3 regions of the Subtercola sp. YIM 133946 genome follow, and region 1 is predicted to be linked to each of the others. Evidence: predicted binding sites of a transcription regulator. Region 1 holds the regulator's gene; each other region holds the start of a gene.
What was found. Region 1 encodes LexA, which represses DNA repair genes until DNA is damaged. Its sites were predicted from a motif close to TCGAACANNTGTTCGA; they were not measured.

Region 1 (5,899 bases):
CGACCGACGAGTCGACACCCACCACTTCTGTCGACCGCATCCTTGCGCGCGCCGAGGCACGCTCCTCCGGTTACGCCCTGTTCTCCTCCGGCGCCGCACAGGCGGTCGGCCGCAACACAGTGGATGCTCGGCAGGGCCAGAACCACGACGGAGACCAGTTCGACCTCGCCGATCGCCAGGCCCTGCGCCGGGTGGCGGGTCTCTCGACCGAGCTCGAAGACGTCACCGAGGTCGAGTACCGCCAGCTGCGACTGGAGAACGTCGTGCTGATCGGCGTCTACACCCAGGGCAACCTGGCTGACGCCGAGAACTCCCTGCACGAGCTCGCCGCCCTCGCCGAGACGGCCGGAGCGGTCGTGCTCGACGGGCTCATGCAGCGCCGCGCCACCCCCGACCCGAGCACCTACTTCGGCAAGGGCAAGGCCGCAGAGCTGGCCGGCATCGTGAAGGCGCTCGGCGCCGACACCGTGATCGCCGACAGCGAGCTCGCCCCGAGTCAGCGGCGTGCGCTCGAAGATGTGGTGAAGGTCAAGGTCATCGACCGCACGGCCGTCATTCTCGACATCTTCAGCCAGCACGCCAAGAGCCGCGAGGGCAAGGCGCAGGTCGAACTGGCACAGCTCGAGTACCTGCTGCCGCGACTCCGCGGCTGGGGTGACTCGATGTCGCGCCAGGCCGGTGGCCAGGTGGGTGGCGCCGGAGCGGGCATGGGCTCGCGTGGCCCCGGTGAGACCAAGATCGAGCTCGATCGTCGGCGCATCCACACCCGCATGGCCCGGCTGCGCAAGCAGATCGCGGCGATGAAGCCGGCCCGCGACGCCAAGCGTGCCAACCGCAAGCGCAACACCGTGCCCTCGGTGGCGATCGCGGGCTACACGAACGCCGGCAAGTCGTCGCTGCTGAACCGCATCACCGGGGCCGGGCTGCTCGTCGAGAATGCGTTGTTCGCGACACTCGACGCGACCGTGCGCCGCACGCAGACCTCTGACGGCCGTGAGTTCACCCTTGTCGACACCGTCGGGTTCGTGCGCAGCCTGCCGACGCAGCTCGTCGAGGCGTTCCGGTCGACGCTCGAAGAGGTCGCCGACGCCGACGTCATCGTGCACGTCGTCGACGCCTCGCACCCCGACCCGGCGAGCCAGCTCACCACGGTGCGCGAGGTCATCGGTGAGGCGGGGGCTCGGGGCATCCCCGAACTCGTCGTCTTCAACAAGGCCGACCTGGTGACCGAGAACGACCGCATCGTGCTGCGCGGCCTCGAGCCGAACTCGGTGTTCGTCTCGGCGCGCACGGGCGAGGGCATCGACGAACTTCTCGAGACACTCGACCACATGCTGCCCACACCGTCGATCGAGGTCGACGTGCTCGTGCCCTACGACCGTGGCGACCTCGTCTCGCAGATGCACCAGCACAGCACCGTGCTGAGCACCGACTACGAGGAGGGCGGCACGCGCGTGCGCGCCCTCGTCAACGCCGAGTTCGAGGCACAGCTCGTGGAGTACACCGCCCACTGACCGAGTGGGTGCCCGGCGGCGCCCATTTACACCGAGTGGATGCCCGGCGGCGCCCATCTACACCGAGTGGATGCCCGGCGCCGCCTACCCGCGACGCGGGTCGCCCGGCCACCTGGGCGTCACACCGAGCGCAGCACCGCCACGACCTTGCCCAGCACCGTGGCGTAGTCGCCGAGGATGGGCTCGAAGTTCGAGTTGCGCGGCAGCAGCCATGTGTGGCCGTCGCGCTGCCGGAACACCTTGACGGTCGCCTCGTCGTCGAGCATGGCCGCCACGATGTCGCCGTTCTCGGCCGTGTGCTGCGTTCGAACCACGACCCAGTCGCCGTCGCAGATGGCGGCGTCGATCATCGACTCGCCGACGACCTTGAGCATGAACAGCTCGCCCTTGCCGACCAGTTGCCGGGGGAGAGGGAACACCTCTTCGACCTGCTGCTCGGCCGTGATCGGAATACCGGCGGCGATACGGCCGACCAGGGGTACCAGGGCGACGTCGCCGTGGGGTGTCGGTGAGTCGGTGTTGACCGAGTCGCTCTTCGGAATGTCGATGAGCACTTCGAGAGCCCGGGGCCGATTCGGGTCGCGGCGCAGGTAGCCGCTCAGTTCGAGCTGGTTCAGCTGGTGGGTGACGCTCGACAGCGAGGCGAGGCCGACCGCGTCGCCGATCTCGCGCATGCTCGGCGGATACCCCTGCTGATTCACCGCCTCAGAGATCACCTCGAGAATCGCCAGCTGCTTCTCGCTCAACGACTTGCGTCGCCTTGTTCCGCCACGCTCACTGGGCACGGTGTCTCTCGCTTTCGCTGGGGTTTCGACCCGATGTCAGTGGCTTGCTGTTCACTGTCATCAGTGGCCGGTTCGGTTCGATGTCGACTATCGAAACTGTATCGAACACAGCAAGAAGAACAAACACATGTTCGAGTGTGTCGTCATAATCGTCTGCATATTCGACTTGTACATTCGAACGTTCGAAGATATATTCGGAACACAGCTTCGTACCAGGCGCTCCCGGCCGAGCGCCTGGTACGAAATCCCTGAGAGGGCCACATCATGACTGCACTAGAAATGACTGCTCCATCGGTTCGCCTGCGCCTCACGCGTCGTGGGCGCCTCGTACTCGCGACGCTCGTCTCGCTGCCGCTCATCGCCGCCCTCGTGGCGTTCGCGATCCTGGGCGGTTCGCAGGCCATGGCAACGGGCGAGGGCACCGCGGTCACCTACAGCTATGTCACCGTGCAGCCCGGCGAAAGCCTCTGGGGCATCGCCCAGACTCTCGACCCCTCGGCCGACCCGCGCGATGTCATCGCCGACATCGTCAACCTCAACCAGCTGCAGTCGTCTGACGTGCACTCGGGCCAGCGCCTGGCCCTGCCGCCGCAGTACGCCAAGTAGCAAGCGCGGGCGCACTACCATTGACTGGGTGAGTTCCCTAGCCGATCTGCCCATCCGCGACGATCTTCGTGGCCTGCACCCGTATGGTGCTCCCGAACTGAAGGTCGCCGTTCAGCTCAACGTCAACGAGAACACACACCCCATCCCCGAAGACGTCGCCCGCTCGATCATCGAAGCTCTCGCCCGCGAACTGCTCTCGGTGAACCGGTACCCCGACCGCGAGTTCCTGGCCCTGCGCGACAGTCTCGCCGGCTACCTGGGCGGCGGTCTCACCCGCGACAACCTCTGGGCGGCCAACGGATCGAACGAGATCCTGCAGCAGATCCTTCAGGCCTTCGGCGGGCCGGGCCGTTCGGTGCTTGGCTTTCCGCCCACGTATTCGATGCACCCGATCATCGCGGCCGGCACCGGCACCGAGTGGATTCCGGGCGTTCGCGACGCCGAATACGAGATCTCGCCGGCGACGGCCGTCGACTGGGTCGAACGCACGAACCCCGACCTCGTGTTCTTCTGTTCGCCCAACAACCCCACCGGCACCGCACTGTCGCTCGAGACCATCGCCGCCGCCTACGACGCCACGCCGGGCATCGTGGTCGTCGACGAGGCCTACGCCGAGTTCGGTCACGCCGACGAGCCGACCGCCTTGTCGCTGCTCGAGGGTCGTGAGCGCCTCATCGTCACGCGCACCATGAGCAAGGCGTTCGCCTTCGCCGGTGCGCGGCTGGGCTACCTCGCGGCAGACCCCGCCGTCAGCGACGCCCTGCGGCTCGTTCGCCTGCCGTACCATCTCTCGTCACTCACTCAGGCAGCCGCCGTCGCGGCTCTCGCCCACGCGCCCGAGATGCTCGCCATGGTCGACGACATCAAGACGCAGCGCGACCGCATCGAGGTGACGCTGCGCGAACTCGGCTATCACCCGTACCCGAGCGCGTCGAACTTCGTGCTGTTCGGCGGGGTGCCCGACGCACACCGGATGTTCGAGCAGCTGCTCGAGCGCGACATCATCATTCGCGACCTGGGCATCCCCGGCCACCTGCGGGTCAGCGCAGGCACCGAGGCAGAGACCACCGCGTTCCTCAGCGCGATGAGCGAGCTGACGGAGCAAGCCTGACCGAGCGCTCGCGACCGAACGGGCCCGGCCGGGCATCCTGGCGCCCGGTAGACTTTCGGGCATGCCGATCGAACCCCGCACCGCCAGCCTCACGCGCGAGACCAGCGAATCGAGCATCGAGCTCTCGCTGAACCTCGACGGCACCGGCGTCTCGCACATCGACACTTCTGTGCCCTTCTACAACCACATGCTCACCGCCTTCGCCAAGCACTCGCTGACCGATCTGACGGTGAAGGCCAGCGGAGACACCGACATCGATGTGCACCACACCGTCGAAGACGTCGGCATCGTGCTCGGCCAGGCCATTCGCCAGGCCCTGGGCGACAAGAGCGGCATCTCGCGCTTCGGCGACGCCCTCGTGCCGCTCGATGAGGCCCTGGTGCAGGCCGTCGTCGACATCTCGGGGCGCCCCTTTCTCGTGCACACCGGTGAGCCCGCCGGCTTCGAGCTGCACCTCATCGGCGGCCACTTCACCGGCTCGATGGTGCGGCACGTCTTCGAGGCGATCACCTTCAACGCCGGTCTGACCGTGCACATCACCGTGCTGGGCGGCCGCGATCCCCACCACATCGCCGAGGCCGAGTTCAAGGCGTTTGCCCGCGCGTTCCGGTTCGCCAAGCAGCTCGACCCGAGCGTGTCGGGCATCCCATCGACGAAGGGCGCGCTGTGACCAGGCCCACCGTCGTCGTGCTCGACTATGGCTCGGGCAACGTGCACTCCGCGGTCAAGGCCCTCGAGAAGGTCGGTGCTGACGTCGAACTCACTGCCGACCGCCGTTCGGTCGCCGAGGCCGACGGCCTGCTGGTGCCGGGTGTCGGTGCCTTCAGCGCCGTCATGTCGGCGCTCGACTCCGTGCGCGGCGGCGAACTCATCGACAAGCGTCTCGCCGGCGGCCGGCCGGTGCTCGGCATCTGCGTCGGCATGCAGGTGCTGTTCGGCCGGGGCATCGAGCGCGGCGTCGACACCGAAGGTCTCGGCGAATGGCCGGGCACCGTCGACGAACTGAAGGCGGATGTTCTGCCGCACATGGGCTGGAACACGGTATCTGCTCCCGACGACTCGCGGCTCTTCGCCGGCCTGCACGACGAGCGCTTCTACTTCGTGCACTCCTACGGCGCCCAGCAGTGGGAACTCGATGCGCAACCGCCCCTGCCCGCGGCCGCGGTGACCTGGGCCGACCACGGCGGCGGATTCATCGCCGCCGTCGAGAACGGCCCCCTGTCGGCCACCCAGTTTCACCCCGAGAAGTCGGGCGACGCCGGCCTGCGGCTGCTCGCGAACTGGCTCGAGACGCTCTGACCCGCCTCAAACCACCAACAGCGTCACCACCGCCCCCACCACCCGAAGGATCGCCCGCTCCATGACCGACCAGCCCGCACTCGTTCTGCTGCCCGCCGTCGACATCGCAGACGGCCAGGCCGTGCGCCTCACTCAGGGCCAGGCCGGCACCGAGACCAACCACGGCGACCCGGCCGACGCGGCGGCCGACTGGGTGGCCCAGGGTGCCGAATGGATTCACCTCGTCGACCTCGATGCCGCCTTCGGCCGGGGCAGCAACGTCGACGTCATCAAACGCGTCATCGCCCAGGCCGACAGCATCAAGATCGAGCTCTCGGGCGGCATCCGCGACGACGCCTCGCTCGAGAACGCCCTTGAGAGTGGTGCGACCCGCGTCAACCTCGGCACGGCGGCTCTCGAGAACCCCGAGTGGGCGGCCTCGGCCATCGAGCGGTTCGGCGACGCGATCGCCGTCGGCCTCGACGTTCGCGGCACCACCCTCGCTGCCCGCGGCTGGACCAAGGAGGGCGGCGACCTCTGGGAGGTTCTCGCCCGGCTCGAAGACGCCGGCTGCGCCCGCTACGTGGTCACCGACGTCACCAAAG
Region 2 (5,899 bases), on a different contig from region 1:
ATTCGAGACCTCTGCCATCACGCAGTTCGTCGCGTATTCGCTCGAAGTAGACGATGAACGAGTCGGCGGTGATACCGATGGCCACGATCAGACCCGCGATGCCGGCGAGTGACAGCCGGAACCCGGCCCGCCACGAGAGCAGGTCGACCACCAGGAAGGTGAGGGTGCCGGCCACGATGAGCGAGGCGATGGTGACCGCGCCGAGCACCCGGTACTGCAGCAGCGAGTACAGCACGACCAGGATGAGCCCGATGAGCCCCGCGATCAACCCGCTGATGAGTTGCGTCGTACCGAGGGTCGCCGAGATGGTGTTCTGGCTCTGTACCGAGAAGCTGATCGGCAGGGCACCGAACTTCAGCTGGTCGGCCAGGGTCTTGGCCGTGTCGGCCGTGAAGTTGCCCGAGATTTGCGGTTCGCCGTTGGTGATCACCGCGAGCGTTCGGGGAGCCGAGATCACGTTTCCGTCGAGCACGATGGCGAACTGGTTCTGTGCACCGGTGAGGGCCGAGAGGCGGGTCGTGACGGCCGCGAACTCGCTTGTGCCCTGGTCGTTGAAGAAGATGTTGACCACGTACTGGCCGGTGGAGGCGCCCGAGCTGGTCTGCGCGACCCCGCTGGTGGCGTTCGTGACCGTCTCACCCGACACCTCGACGGGGCCGAGGATGTACTTGGCACCGTCGCTGCCGCACGCGACCAGAGGTTGATCTGCAGGTGCCTGCCCGGCATCCGTCGCCTCGGTCGAGCTGCAGTCGATGTTCAAGAACTGGTCTTCGAGCGCCGGCGTGACCCATGAGAGGTCGCTGGCGTCGGTCGGCGACGCCGTCGGGGTGCTATCGAGCCCGGGCGTGGGCGTGGTGGTCGGCGTCGTCGCCGTGTCGGTCACCAGCACCGGCCGGAACTCGAGTTTCGCCGACGCCTCGATGCGGGCGAGCGTCGCGTCGTCGGGCTTGCCCGGGATCGACACCACGATGTTCTGGCCACCCTGGGTGGAGATCTGAGCCTCGGAGACACCGCTGGCGTCGACGCGCTGCCGGATGATCGACACGGCCTGCGAGACCTGGTCGTCAGAGACGGTCTGGCCGTTCTCGAGCTTCGGGGCCAGGATGATCTCGGTGCCGCCCTCGAGGTCGAGGCCGAGTTTCGGCAACCACGAGCCACCGCCCCAGATGGCGCCAGCGGCATTGACGCCGGCGAGGGCGATGAAGATGACAAGGAGCCAGACGAGCGTGCGTCTGGCTCTCTTGACGGCGGTTGATTTTGCCACCTGTGAAACTCAGCTTTCTATAACGACCCCGAGAAACAGTACTGCACACAGACAGAACCTGAGTACCAGTCACATACTGGCACCCAGGATGTCGTGCAGGATCGTTCGACGAGTTCGCGAACGGAGGTGCGGAACTACTCGCCCGACTTCTTTTCTGACGTCGGCTTGCCGTTCTCGTCGAGCGGCACACCGTTCAGTACAGTACCCGACGTCGAGGAGTCGGTGCTCGATGAACCGGCGACTGAGCGCGGCTCGTGGATGCGCTCACCGAACTCGGGCTCACTCTGGTCGTCGATCGTGTCGACAGCGGTGTCGGCGACGGCTTCGTCTTCGGTGGGAACGACGCGGGTGACGGTCTGGCGGTGCACCTTGAGCACGGTGCCGGGCGTGGTCTCGAGCAGGATCTGGTTGTTCTCGACGTCGATGCTCAGAATCGTGCCGTACACGCCGAAGTTGGTCATGACGTAGGCGCCCTCGGCGATCTTGTTGGTGAGCTCTTCAGCCTCGCGCTTGCGCTTGCGGCTGTTTCGCACCATGAAGATGATGAGAACGGCCAGCACGGCCAGCATGATGAGGGTTAATGGGTCCATTTAAGAGTTCGAGCCTTCCAAAGATTTTCGGGTGCAGACGGCCCTCAGCATACAGAGCGGGGCTGAGCGTCAGATGAAATTATAGTTCATCCTCGAAAAGCGGCTGAGAGCCGCTCTTCTGGGCCGTTCGCGCGGTGATGTCGTCGCGCGGCTGCATGCCGAAGTGCTGCCATCCCTCTCTGGTAGCCATGCGCCCTCGGGGCGTTCTGATGATGAGGCCGATGCGCACCAGAAACGGCTCGACGACCGACTCGATCGTCTCCGACTCCTCGCCCACCGAGACGGCCAGGGTGTTGAGCCCCACAGGGCCGCCGTTGAACCGGGTGAGCAGAATCATCATGACGGCCCGGTCGAGCCGGTCGAGGCCGAGCTCGTCGACGTCGTAGAGCTCGAGGGCGGCGCGCACGACGGCACGGTTCGCCTCTCCCCCGTGCACGAGGGCATAGTCGCGCACGCGCCTGAGCAGACGGTTCGCGATGCGGGGGGTGCCGCGGGAGCGGTTCGCGATCTCGATCAGTGCGGCATCCTCTACCGAGAGCTCGAGCATGGCGGCGGCTCGGCGCAGCACGTGCACGAGCTCGTCGGCGTCGTAGAACTCGAGGTGGGCGGTGAAGCCGAACCGGTCGCGCAGCGGGTTGGGCAGCAGACCACTGCGGGTGGTCGCCCCGACGAGCGTGAACGGGGCGAGGTCGAGCGGAATCGAGGTCGCACCGGCGCCCTTGCCGACCATGATGTCGATGCGGAAGTCTTCCATCGCGAGGTAGAGCAGTTCTTCTGCCGAGCGCGCCATGCGGTGGATCTCGTCGACGAACAGCACCTCGCCGGGCACCAGGCTCGACAGCACAGCGGCGAGGTCGCCCGCGTGCTGGATGGCCGGCCCGCTCGACATGCGCAGCGGTCGCCCGCTCTCGTGCGCCACGATCATGGCCAGCGTCGTCTTGCCGAGGCCGGGCGGCCCGGCGAGCAGAATGTGGTCGGGCGTGCGGTTCTGGATGGTCGCCGCGTCGAGCAACAGCTGCAGCTGCCCGCGCACGCGCTGCTGGCCCACGAACTCGGCGAGGCTCTTCGGGCGCAGGGCTCCCTCGAAGGCCAGCTCTGCCTCAGAGCCCATCATCTCGGGCTGAAGCAGCTCGTCGGGCCGCAGCCGATCGTCGGCCGGGCGCCGTTCTGGGGCCGGTCGCTGTTCTGCCGGCGATCGCTGTTCTGCCGACCCGTTCATCGCGGCCCCGCCGTGCTCTGGCGCGGCCCCAGCTCGGTGAGCGAGCGGCGCAGCAGCACCTGCACACTGTCTTTCTCCTCATCGCTGGCGGCGGCGAGCACGGTGTCGAGGGCGTCGGATGCACTGCGATCGTTCCAGCCGAGGCCGACCAGCGCCACCAGCACGTCGTCGCGCACCGTCGCCGCCGGGGCGAACGAGGGCCGACCCGGCTGTGCCCGGGCGTACCCGGCGACCTTGCCCGTGAGCGACACGACGATGAGTTTGGCGGTCTTGGGCCCGATTCCGCTGACCCGGCGGAAGACGGCGTCGTCGTCGGCCGCGACCGCGCGGGAGATGTCGGCCGGCGAGAGCACGGCGAGCACGCCCATGGCCGACTTCGGCCCCACACCAGTGACGCCGACCAGCAGCGAGAAGATCTCGAGCGACTCGGCATCGGCGAAGCCGAACAGCGAGAGCGAGTCTTCGCGAACGATCATGCTGGTCAGCACGCGGGCCTCTTCGCCGATGCGCAGCGAGAGCGAATGCTCGGGCGTCAGCTGCACCTGGAACCCGACCCCGCCGACCTCGATGACGGCACCCGTGCCGTACAGGTCGAGCACGGTTCCACGCAGACTTGAGATCACTCCCCCACCCTACGACTCCGGGCCGACTTTCGAACACCTGTTCGCCCGGCGTGCCGCAGATCACCCCTCCCTGGTCTTCGGCCCAGCCCTCCGGTTCGCCCGTTCGGCCATCCGATCTGCGCACGAGCACGCAAAAGGGCCCCAGAACGTGCCTTTGCGCGAGTTCGACGGGTAGTGAGGGTGGCTGCGGTAGGGAGGGCGGCGCAGGGAGGCAGGCGCAGGGAGGGCAAGCGCAGGGAGGGCGGCCGCACCGAGGTGGGACGGGCGCCGCGGAGGGCGAAAAGGGCAGCGGGTCAGCGCGCGGCGCGGCGCTGGTTCGGCTGGGGCTGGCGGGCGGCCTGCTCGGCGGCGAACCACACCGCCTGGGCGCTGGTGAGGGCGGCCGCGGGGCGTTCGCGTGACAGCGCGCCGCCGTGCAGGTCGCCGCTCGAGCCCGTCGCCGTCGCGGCGAGAGCGCCCAGCGGCGATCGCCACGCGTGGCAGATCGCCAGCGCGAGAGCGTCGGCCGCGTCTGCCGGCTTCGGAATCGCCTCGAGCCGCAGGATCTTCGCGACCATCGTGCCGACCTGCTTCTTGTCGGCCTGGCCGTACCCAGTGACGGCCGCCTTGACCTCAGTGGGCGTGTGCATGCCGATCGGCAGCGAGCGTCTGACCGCGGCGAGCATGGCGATTCCGCTGACCTGTGCCGTGCCCATCACGGTGCTGACGTTCGTGTCGGCGAAGACCCGCTCGAGGGCGACGCGCGCGGGCCGGTACTCGTCGAGCATCCGTTCGATGCCGTCGCTGATGGTGAGCAGGCGGTCTTCGTGCCGCTCGCCGGCGGGGGTACGGATGACCGTGACGTGCACGAGCGTGGCACGCCGGTTCTGCGACACGTCGACGATGCCGACGCCGCAGCGGGTGAGTCCGGGGTCAATGCCTAATACACGCACGCCGCCAACCTACCCCAGGCCCGCCGGTGCGGCCGGGGGCCGGCGGGCGTGTTGGAGCGAGCCCGCGGTGGGGCCCCCGGTGCGGCCGGGGGGGCCGGCGGGCGTGTTGAAGCGAGCCTGCGGTGGGGCCAGCCCCACACCTGGCCCGGAACGGTCGCGCACCAGGCGCCCCGATCGGCAGAGTTGCCGCAGAACGAGGCCCGCTCGACCGAGCGACCAGCGAAGATGAGGAGAAGAATCGATGAGAATCGACGTGAACCAGGCGGGCACCGACCCGCACGCCGGCACCGACCGCCATACGGGTACCGACCCGCACACGGTCACCGACCCGCACACGGTCACCGACCCGCACAGGGGCACCGACCAGCACACGAGCACCGACGACAGGGAGGGGGCGGCAATGCCGAAGCAGCGGCGAGCGGTGGCCACGTGGCCGGCCGCGGTCGGGCGCGGCTTCGTGCGTTCGCTGGTGGTCGCCGTCGTCTGCCTCCTCGTGCCGGCGATGTGGGCGGCGCTGGTCGTGGTCGGCGTGCTGTTCCGGGGTGCCCCGTGGTCGTGGTTCGCGCTGATCGTACTCGGCGCCGTGTGGGCGTACACCCTGGCGCGAACGGTCGCCCGGTTCACCCGCGGCCTCGTGCGCCGGTACACCGGCATCGCGATCGACGGCGGGTACCGCCGGCCAGAGCCGATCATCCAGCTGGCCACCGGCTATTGGTGGAACGGCTACACCTACGCCAAGACCCGCCGCCAGTCGCAGCAGGAGCAGGATGTTCGGCGCCGGTTCGCCGACCCCGCCAGCTGGCGCGACCTGCGCTGGGTCGTGCTCGCACCCGCAGCCGGCGTGGTGGCCGCGGTGCCGGCAGCGGCGGTGGCCGCAGCGATCGTGGTCGTTCTGCAGCCCGCCGTCGGCGTGTGGATGTTCGGCGTGCTGCTGCTCGCCATCGCCGTCGTCACGGCACCCTTCGCCTGGCGGCCGCTCGTGCCGCTGGCCGTGCGCTGGCTGCAGCCCTCGCCCACCGCCGAGCTGGCCGAACGGGTGCGTGATCTCACCGAACAGCGGGCGGATGCGACCGTGGCTCAGGCGGCAGAGATCCGCCGCATCGAACGCGACCTGCACGACGGCGCTCAGGCCCGCCTGGTCGCCCTCGGGCTCTCGCTGGCCACCGCCGAGAGACTGATCGACACCGACCCCGCGGGGGCGGCGGAGCTGATCCGCGAGGCGCGGGCGGGGGCATCCACGTCGCTGGCCGAGCTGCGGGAGCTGGTGCGCG
Region 3 (5,899 bases), on a different contig from region 1:
CTGGTGTGCGATCATCCAGACCAGCCCGGCCAGGGCCGCCGCGAACCCGGCGGCCGCGCCGAGCCCGATCGCCCAGCGGGGCCCGAAGTTGTCGGCCACCCAGCCCACGATGGGCGCGCCGACCGGGGTGCCGCCCATGAAGATGGCCATATAGAGGGCCATCACCCGCCCGCGGAACTCGGGCGCGGTGGTCATCTGCACCGTGCCGTTCGCGGTGGTCATCAACGTCTGCGCCGCGAATCCGAGCAGCACCAGCGTCAGGGCGAAGGTGAGGTACGACGGCGCCAACGCGCCCAGCAGACAGGCGAGACCGAACAACGCAGACGCTGCGAAGATCAGCCGCAGTCGCGGCACCTCCCGTCTCGCCGAGAGGAGCGCGCCGGTGACCGAACCGACGGCGAGCACCGACGACAGCAGCCCGAACGCCGTCGAGTCGAGGTGGAAGGTCACGGTGGTCATCGTCGAGGTGAAGATCTGGAAGTTGAGCCCGAACGCCCCGATGATGGCGATGATCACCAGCACGATCACGATGTCTGGCCGTTTCGACACGTAGCGGAACCCGCCGAGCAGCTGCCCCTTGCCGCTGCGCGCCGTCTTACGGGTGCGCAGGCTCTCGCGGTGCATCCGAGTCAGCGAGAAGAGCACGGCGCCGAAACTCGCCGCGTTGATGAGGAACACCCAGCCGGCGCCGACCACGGCGATCAGCACGCCCGCGATCGCCGGCCCGATCATCCGCGCCGCGTTGAAGGAAGCCGAGTTCAGTGCGACGGCATTCGAAAGGTCGGCGTCAGACACCAGGTTCGACACGAATGACTGGCGCGCGGGTGCGTCGAAAGCCGAGGTGATACCCAGAAGCAGCGCGAAGATGTACACCTGCCAGAGCTGGGCGGCGCCGCCGAGCACGATGAGACCCAGACCGAGGCCCAGGATGCCCATCACACCCTGCGTCAGCATCAACAGCTTCTGGCGATCGAACCGGTCGGCGACCAGGCCCGTCCAGGGCACGAGCAGCAGCTGCGGGCCCAGCTGCAGGGCCATGACGACGCCCACCGCGATGGCGTTGTTGTCGCTGAGCTGGGTGAGAACGATCCAGTCCTGGGCCGTGCGCTGCATCCACGTGCCGGTGTTCGACACGAGTGCGCCGCCCGCCCAGAGGCGGTAGTTGTAGTCCTTCAGCGAACGGAACATGCTGCTCACCGGCCCACCTCTGCCGCCCGGAGTCGTGTGCGGCGCATCACCTGTCGGCCAGGGCGCGCAGAATGTCTGCGGCGCGGTCGAGGGTGTGCCGGTCATCCGTCGACAGCTCGGCGAGCTGCTGATAGAGCCACGCGTCGCGCTGGCGGCGGGTCTCCTTCACGAGAGCGGTGCCGGCAGCGGTGAGCGAGACGACGACCTTACGGCCATCGTCGACCGAGGGCGAGCGCACGGCGTATCCGGCCGCGACCAGGGCGTTGATCGTGCGGTTCATCGAGGGCGGCGTGACACGCTCGAAAGCCGCGAGGGCGCCGGGGGTGGTCGGGCCGCGGTTGAGCAGGTAGCCGAGGATGCCCGACTGCGAGTCACTCAGTTCGTGATCGGCCTTCTCGGCACGCAGGCGGCGCGAGACCCGCAGGATGGCGGGGCGCAGTTTCGCCGAGAGGGCGTCGACGGGGGCGGCCTGGGATTCGCTGGCCGACGCGGCTCGACTCTCTTCGGCTCGCCCGTCGGTTTCTATTAACATCACCTCATTAGTGTAGCTCATTAGCTAGGCTAAGTATCTCGGGCTCGGATGCTGTGGGACTGGTCTGACGGCCTGGTCTGACGGGCTGGTCCTGGTCTGACGGCCTGGGAGCTTTGGGTCGTCAGTGGCAGCTCGTCGGTCGTGGGTCGTGGGTCGACGGCCGTGGGTCGACGGCCTCGGGTCGTGGATCTTCGGTCTGAGTCTTGCGTCTCGACACCTGAATCTCGACCTGTATTTCGACGAATTCGAACACATCTTCGAATGTATGAGATATACTCAGGTCATGATCTTTTCTGAACGAGCCGCGAAAACCGTCGGTCTCTTCATCGAGCAGATTCTCGACGTCGACCGCGAGATCGCCCGACTGATCGCACGAAGGGTGTGGCTCGTCGATCAGGCGCGGCTGTGGTCGGAGGCGTCGGTCGATGCGATCGTCGCCTCGTCGTTCTCCTCGGGCAGACGCGCCGAACTCGCGCGGCGCTCCCTCACCGCCGAGATCGCCTGCGCGACGCGCATCCCAGAGGCCACGGCGTGCCGCCTGCTCGACGAGAGCGAGGCGCTCGTCCACGAACTGCCCGAGACGCGCGCCGCCCTCGCGGCGGGCGCCATCGGGTTTCGGCACGCCCAGGTCATGTGCAACCAGGCGCGCTCGCTGCCCGGCGACGCTCGCCGGGCCTTCGAGTCGAGTGTGCTCCCCGCCGCGCTCACCTCGACCGCAAGCCAGTTCTCCCGGGCCGCCGGTGCCCAGCGCGAGCGCAGCCACCCCGAATCCATGGTCACGCGAGCGCAGAAAGCCGCCGCAGATCGCCACGTCTCCTTCGAGTCCGACCGCGACGGAATGGCGTGGCTGCACCACTACCTCCCCGCCGTCGACGCCGTTCGCATCGACGACACCCTCGACCAGCTCGCCCGCCACCTCCGCGACGACGCCCTCGCCGCCGCCTGCCCGCCCACGCGGCATGCGCCAGGCGGCACGAGCACCAACTTCGGCGGCGAATTCATCGAGACTGGCCGCGGTGCCGAGTGCTATGGCAGCAGTATCCCGAGCGGCGGAAGCGACTGCAGCGACATCAGCAGTAGCGAGCTCAGCGACGGCAGCGACTTCTGCAGCAGCAAAGGCGAAATCGGCGGCGGCAGCGATTACTGCAGCAGCAATAGCAGCGAGCTCAGCGGCGGGAGCGACTTCTGCAGCAGCAACAGCAAGCTCAGCGGCGGCAGCGACTACAGCAGCAGTAGCAGGAGCACCGAGCTCAGCGACAGCCGTACATTGGCGCAACTGCGGTCGGATGCCCTGCGCGACCTGCTCCTGCGCGACCCGGTCGACGGCAGCCCGAGACCGCTGCGGCCGACAGTGATCGTGAGCGTTCCCGTGATGACCCTGCTCGGCCACGACGACGCACCCGCCACGCTCGACGGCTACGGACCCATCGACGCCGACACCGCACGCGACCTCTGCGCACACGCTCCATCGTTCCTGCGAATCCTCACGCACCCCGAGACCGGCGCGACGCTCTCTGTCGGACGAGACCATTACCGCCCTCCGGCCGACCTGAAGACGGCGCTGCAGGTCGCCGACCAGACGTGCCGGTTTCCGGGATGTGCGCGAAGGGCGGTGGGCTGCGAGATCGACCACACCTGGCCTTGGCAGGCCGGCGGTGCCACCGACTTCACAAACCTGGCTCACCTCTGCCCCAAACACCACCATCTGAAACACGAAACGGCCTGGGCCGTCTCAATCGATCGTGACCGCACGCTGCATTGGCGTTCCCCCTCCGGCCGGCACTACGACACCCACGCGGCCGCACCACCCCCACCCATCAACGCCAGAACTGACCTCGCAATGCACGATGACGCGCCGTTCTAGACCGACGGCACACGTGTGGGCACCTCGCGCCGCGCACGGACTCCCACGTGGCGGCGGTAGCGTCGCACCGATGAAACTGAATCGGTGGCATCAAATGGGTAAGTCCGAGCGGAGTCGATTCGGGCGGGGTGGGTTCGAACGGGGCGGGTTCGAACGGGGCGGGTCCAGGCGAGGCGGATCCAGGCGAGGCGGCCAGGCGCTGCGGGTCCAGACGCCAGCGTCAGAAGCCCCACATGCCGACGCGGGCACTATCAGGGGCGTCGAAGAGGTCGAGGCGGGTCATCCCGAGCTTCGTGGCGACAGCGATCGAGGGGCCGTTGAGTTCGTCGATCATGGCGATGGGCGACTCCACGCCGGCCGCGACACCACGGGCCAGCGCTTCGCGGGCGCCTGCCGTCGCGAGGCCGCGCCCATGAAACTCCGCGCCAAGACGCCATCCGATCTCAAGCCGGCCGAGGGGCGGACCCCACGGTCGGCTCCACGGCTGCAGGCCGACGAACCCGGCCACTGTCGTCCCGTCGACTGTCGTCCCGTCGACTGTCGTCCACTCGCCTGTCGGCCCCGGCACGACGAGCGCGAAGAGGCAGACACCAAGTGTGGCTGCGAATCCTTGCTGGCGGACGACGAAGTCGCGGTACCAGAGAAGTGGCTGAACGGCTCCCCCGCCTACGTACCGCATGATCTCGGGGTCGTCGAAAAGGTGGAACCACGCCTCGGCGTCGGCATCCAGCGGCACGCGAAGTTCGAACCGGGGCGGCGTCGTGCCGATGGATCGCGCCGTGTCGAGATTCACCTCAGTGGCAGGATGACCCGCCTCGTCAGTAGTTCCGATCGCTTCGACGAGCCGCGCCGTGTCAGAAGACTCCGCAACGTCAGCAGGCCCCGCCGACTCAGACGACCGCTCGGCGCTAACAGGCCGCGCTACCCCCGCAGACCCCGCCAGGTCACCAGACCCCGCCACATCGCCAGACCCGACCACACCGCCAGACCCCGCCGCGTCAAGACGCCCTGCGACGTCACCAGACCCCGCCACCTCACCAGACCCCGCCGCGTCAAGGCGCCCAGCCACAACCACTCAGCCGGCCGTGACGACCTGGGGCGCCCCCAGCTCGCCGGGGGGCATCTCGGCCGCGAGGCGGTTGGCCTCTTCGATGAGGGTGGCGACGATCTCCGACTCGGGAACGGTCTTGATGACCTCGCCACGCACGAAGATCTGGCCCTTGCCGTTGCCAGAAGCCACGCCGAGGTCGGCGTCGCGGGCCTCGCCGGGGCCGTTGACGACGCAGCCCATGACGGCGACACGCAGCGGCACGGTCATGCCCTCGAGCCCATCGGTGACGTCGTTCGCAAGCTTGTAGACGTCGACCTGGGCGCGCCCGCAGGAGGGGCACGACACGATCTCAAGCTTGCGTTCACGCAGATTCAGCGACTGCAGAATCTGCAAGCCGACCTTGACCTCCTGCGCGGGCGGGGCCGACAGCGAGACGCGGATGGTGTCGCCGATGCCCTCCGACAGCAGAATGCCGAACGCGGTGGCCGACTTGATGGTGCCCTGAAACTCGGGCCCCGCCTCGGTCACACCGAGGTGCAGGGGCCAGTCGCCGCGCTCGGCGAGCAGGCGGTAGGCCTTCACCATGACGATGGGGTCGTTGTGCTTCACCGAGATCTTGAAGTCGTGAAAGTCGTGCTCCTCGAACAGCGAGGCCTCCCACACGGCGCTCTCGACGAGCGCTTCGGGCGTGGCCTTGCCGTACTTGGCCAGGATGCTCGGCTCGAGCGACCCGGCATTGACACCGATGCGGATACTCACGTCTGCGGCCTTCGCGGCAGCAGCGATCTTGCCCACCTGGTCGTCGAACTTGCGGATGTTGCCCGGGTTCACCCGAACCCCTGCACACCCCGCATCGATGGCCGCGAACACGTAGTTCGGCTGGAAGTGGATGTCGGCGATCACCGGAATCTGGCTCTTGTGCGCGATGATCGGCAGCGCCTCTGCGTCGTCACGGCTCGGCACCGCGACCCGCACGATGTCGCAGCCCGAGGCGGTGAGCTCGGCGATCTGCTGCAGGGTCGCGTTGATGTTCGTCGTCGGCGTCGTGCACATCGACTGCACGCTGATCTGGGCGTCACCACCCACCATCACCTTGCCGACTTTGATCTGACGAGATTTACGACGGGGGGCGAGGGTCTCGACGACCTTCGGCATACCCAAATTGATTGCAGCCACGTTTCGAGCTTACCCGCAGTGCCGATCGCCGGGCCCTGTGGCGCGAGGTGCACGGCGACCAGTCAGCGAGTGGATACCCGACCGAGCG

Region 2: the regulator LexA is predicted to act here: its motif matches at 3,726-3,741, upstream of ruvA (Holliday junction branch migration protein RuvA).
Region 3: the regulator LexA is predicted to act here: its motif matches at 1,966-1,981, upstream of V3W46_RS13295 (HNH endonuclease signature motif containing protein).

What each region holds. Positions count from the first base shown of each region.
Region 1 is NZ_JAZHPE010000015.1:17,141-23,039, reverse strand. It holds gene hflX (GTPase HflX) at 1-1,514, shown strand, start outside; gene lexA (transcriptional repressor LexA) at 1,634-2,299, opposite strand; gene V3W46_RS04675 (LysM peptidoglycan-binding domain-containing protein) at 2,579-2,905, shown strand; gene V3W46_RS04670 (histidinol-phosphate transaminase) at 2,934-4,016, shown strand; gene hisB (imidazoleglycerol-phosphate dehydratase HisB) at 4,078-4,686, shown strand; gene hisH (imidazole glycerol phosphate synthase subunit HisH) at 4,683-5,315, shown strand; gene priA (bifunctional 1-(5-phosphoribosyl)-5-((5-phosphoribosylamino)methylideneamino)imidazole-4-carboxamide isomerase/phosphoribosylanthranilate isomerase PriA) at 5,377-5,899, shown strand, end outside.
Region 2 is NZ_JAZHPE010000051.1:80,780-86,678, reverse strand. It holds partial or broken gene secD (protein translocase subunit SecD) at 1-1,264, opposite strand, end outside; gene yajC (preprotein translocase subunit YajC) at 1,399-1,854, opposite strand; gene ruvB (Holliday junction branch migration DNA helicase RuvB) at 1,934-2,968, opposite strand; gene ruvA (Holliday junction branch migration protein RuvA) at 3,070-3,696, opposite strand; gene ruvC (crossover junction endodeoxyribonuclease RuvC) at 3,990-4,628, opposite strand; gene V3W46_RS18185 (sensor histidine kinase) at 4,870-5,899, shown strand, end outside.
Region 3 is NZ_JAZHPE010000040.1:35,888-41,786, forward strand. It holds gene V3W46_RS13285 (MFS transporter) at 1-1,197, opposite strand, end outside; gene V3W46_RS13290 (MarR family winged helix-turn-helix transcriptional regulator) at 1,235-1,720, opposite strand; gene V3W46_RS13295 (HNH endonuclease signature motif containing protein) at 2,004-3,584, shown strand; gene V3W46_RS13300 (GNAT family N-acetyltransferase) at 3,805-4,377, opposite strand; gene ispG (flavodoxin-dependent (E)-4-hydroxy-3-methylbut-2-enyl-diphosphate synthase) at 4,660-5,811, opposite strand.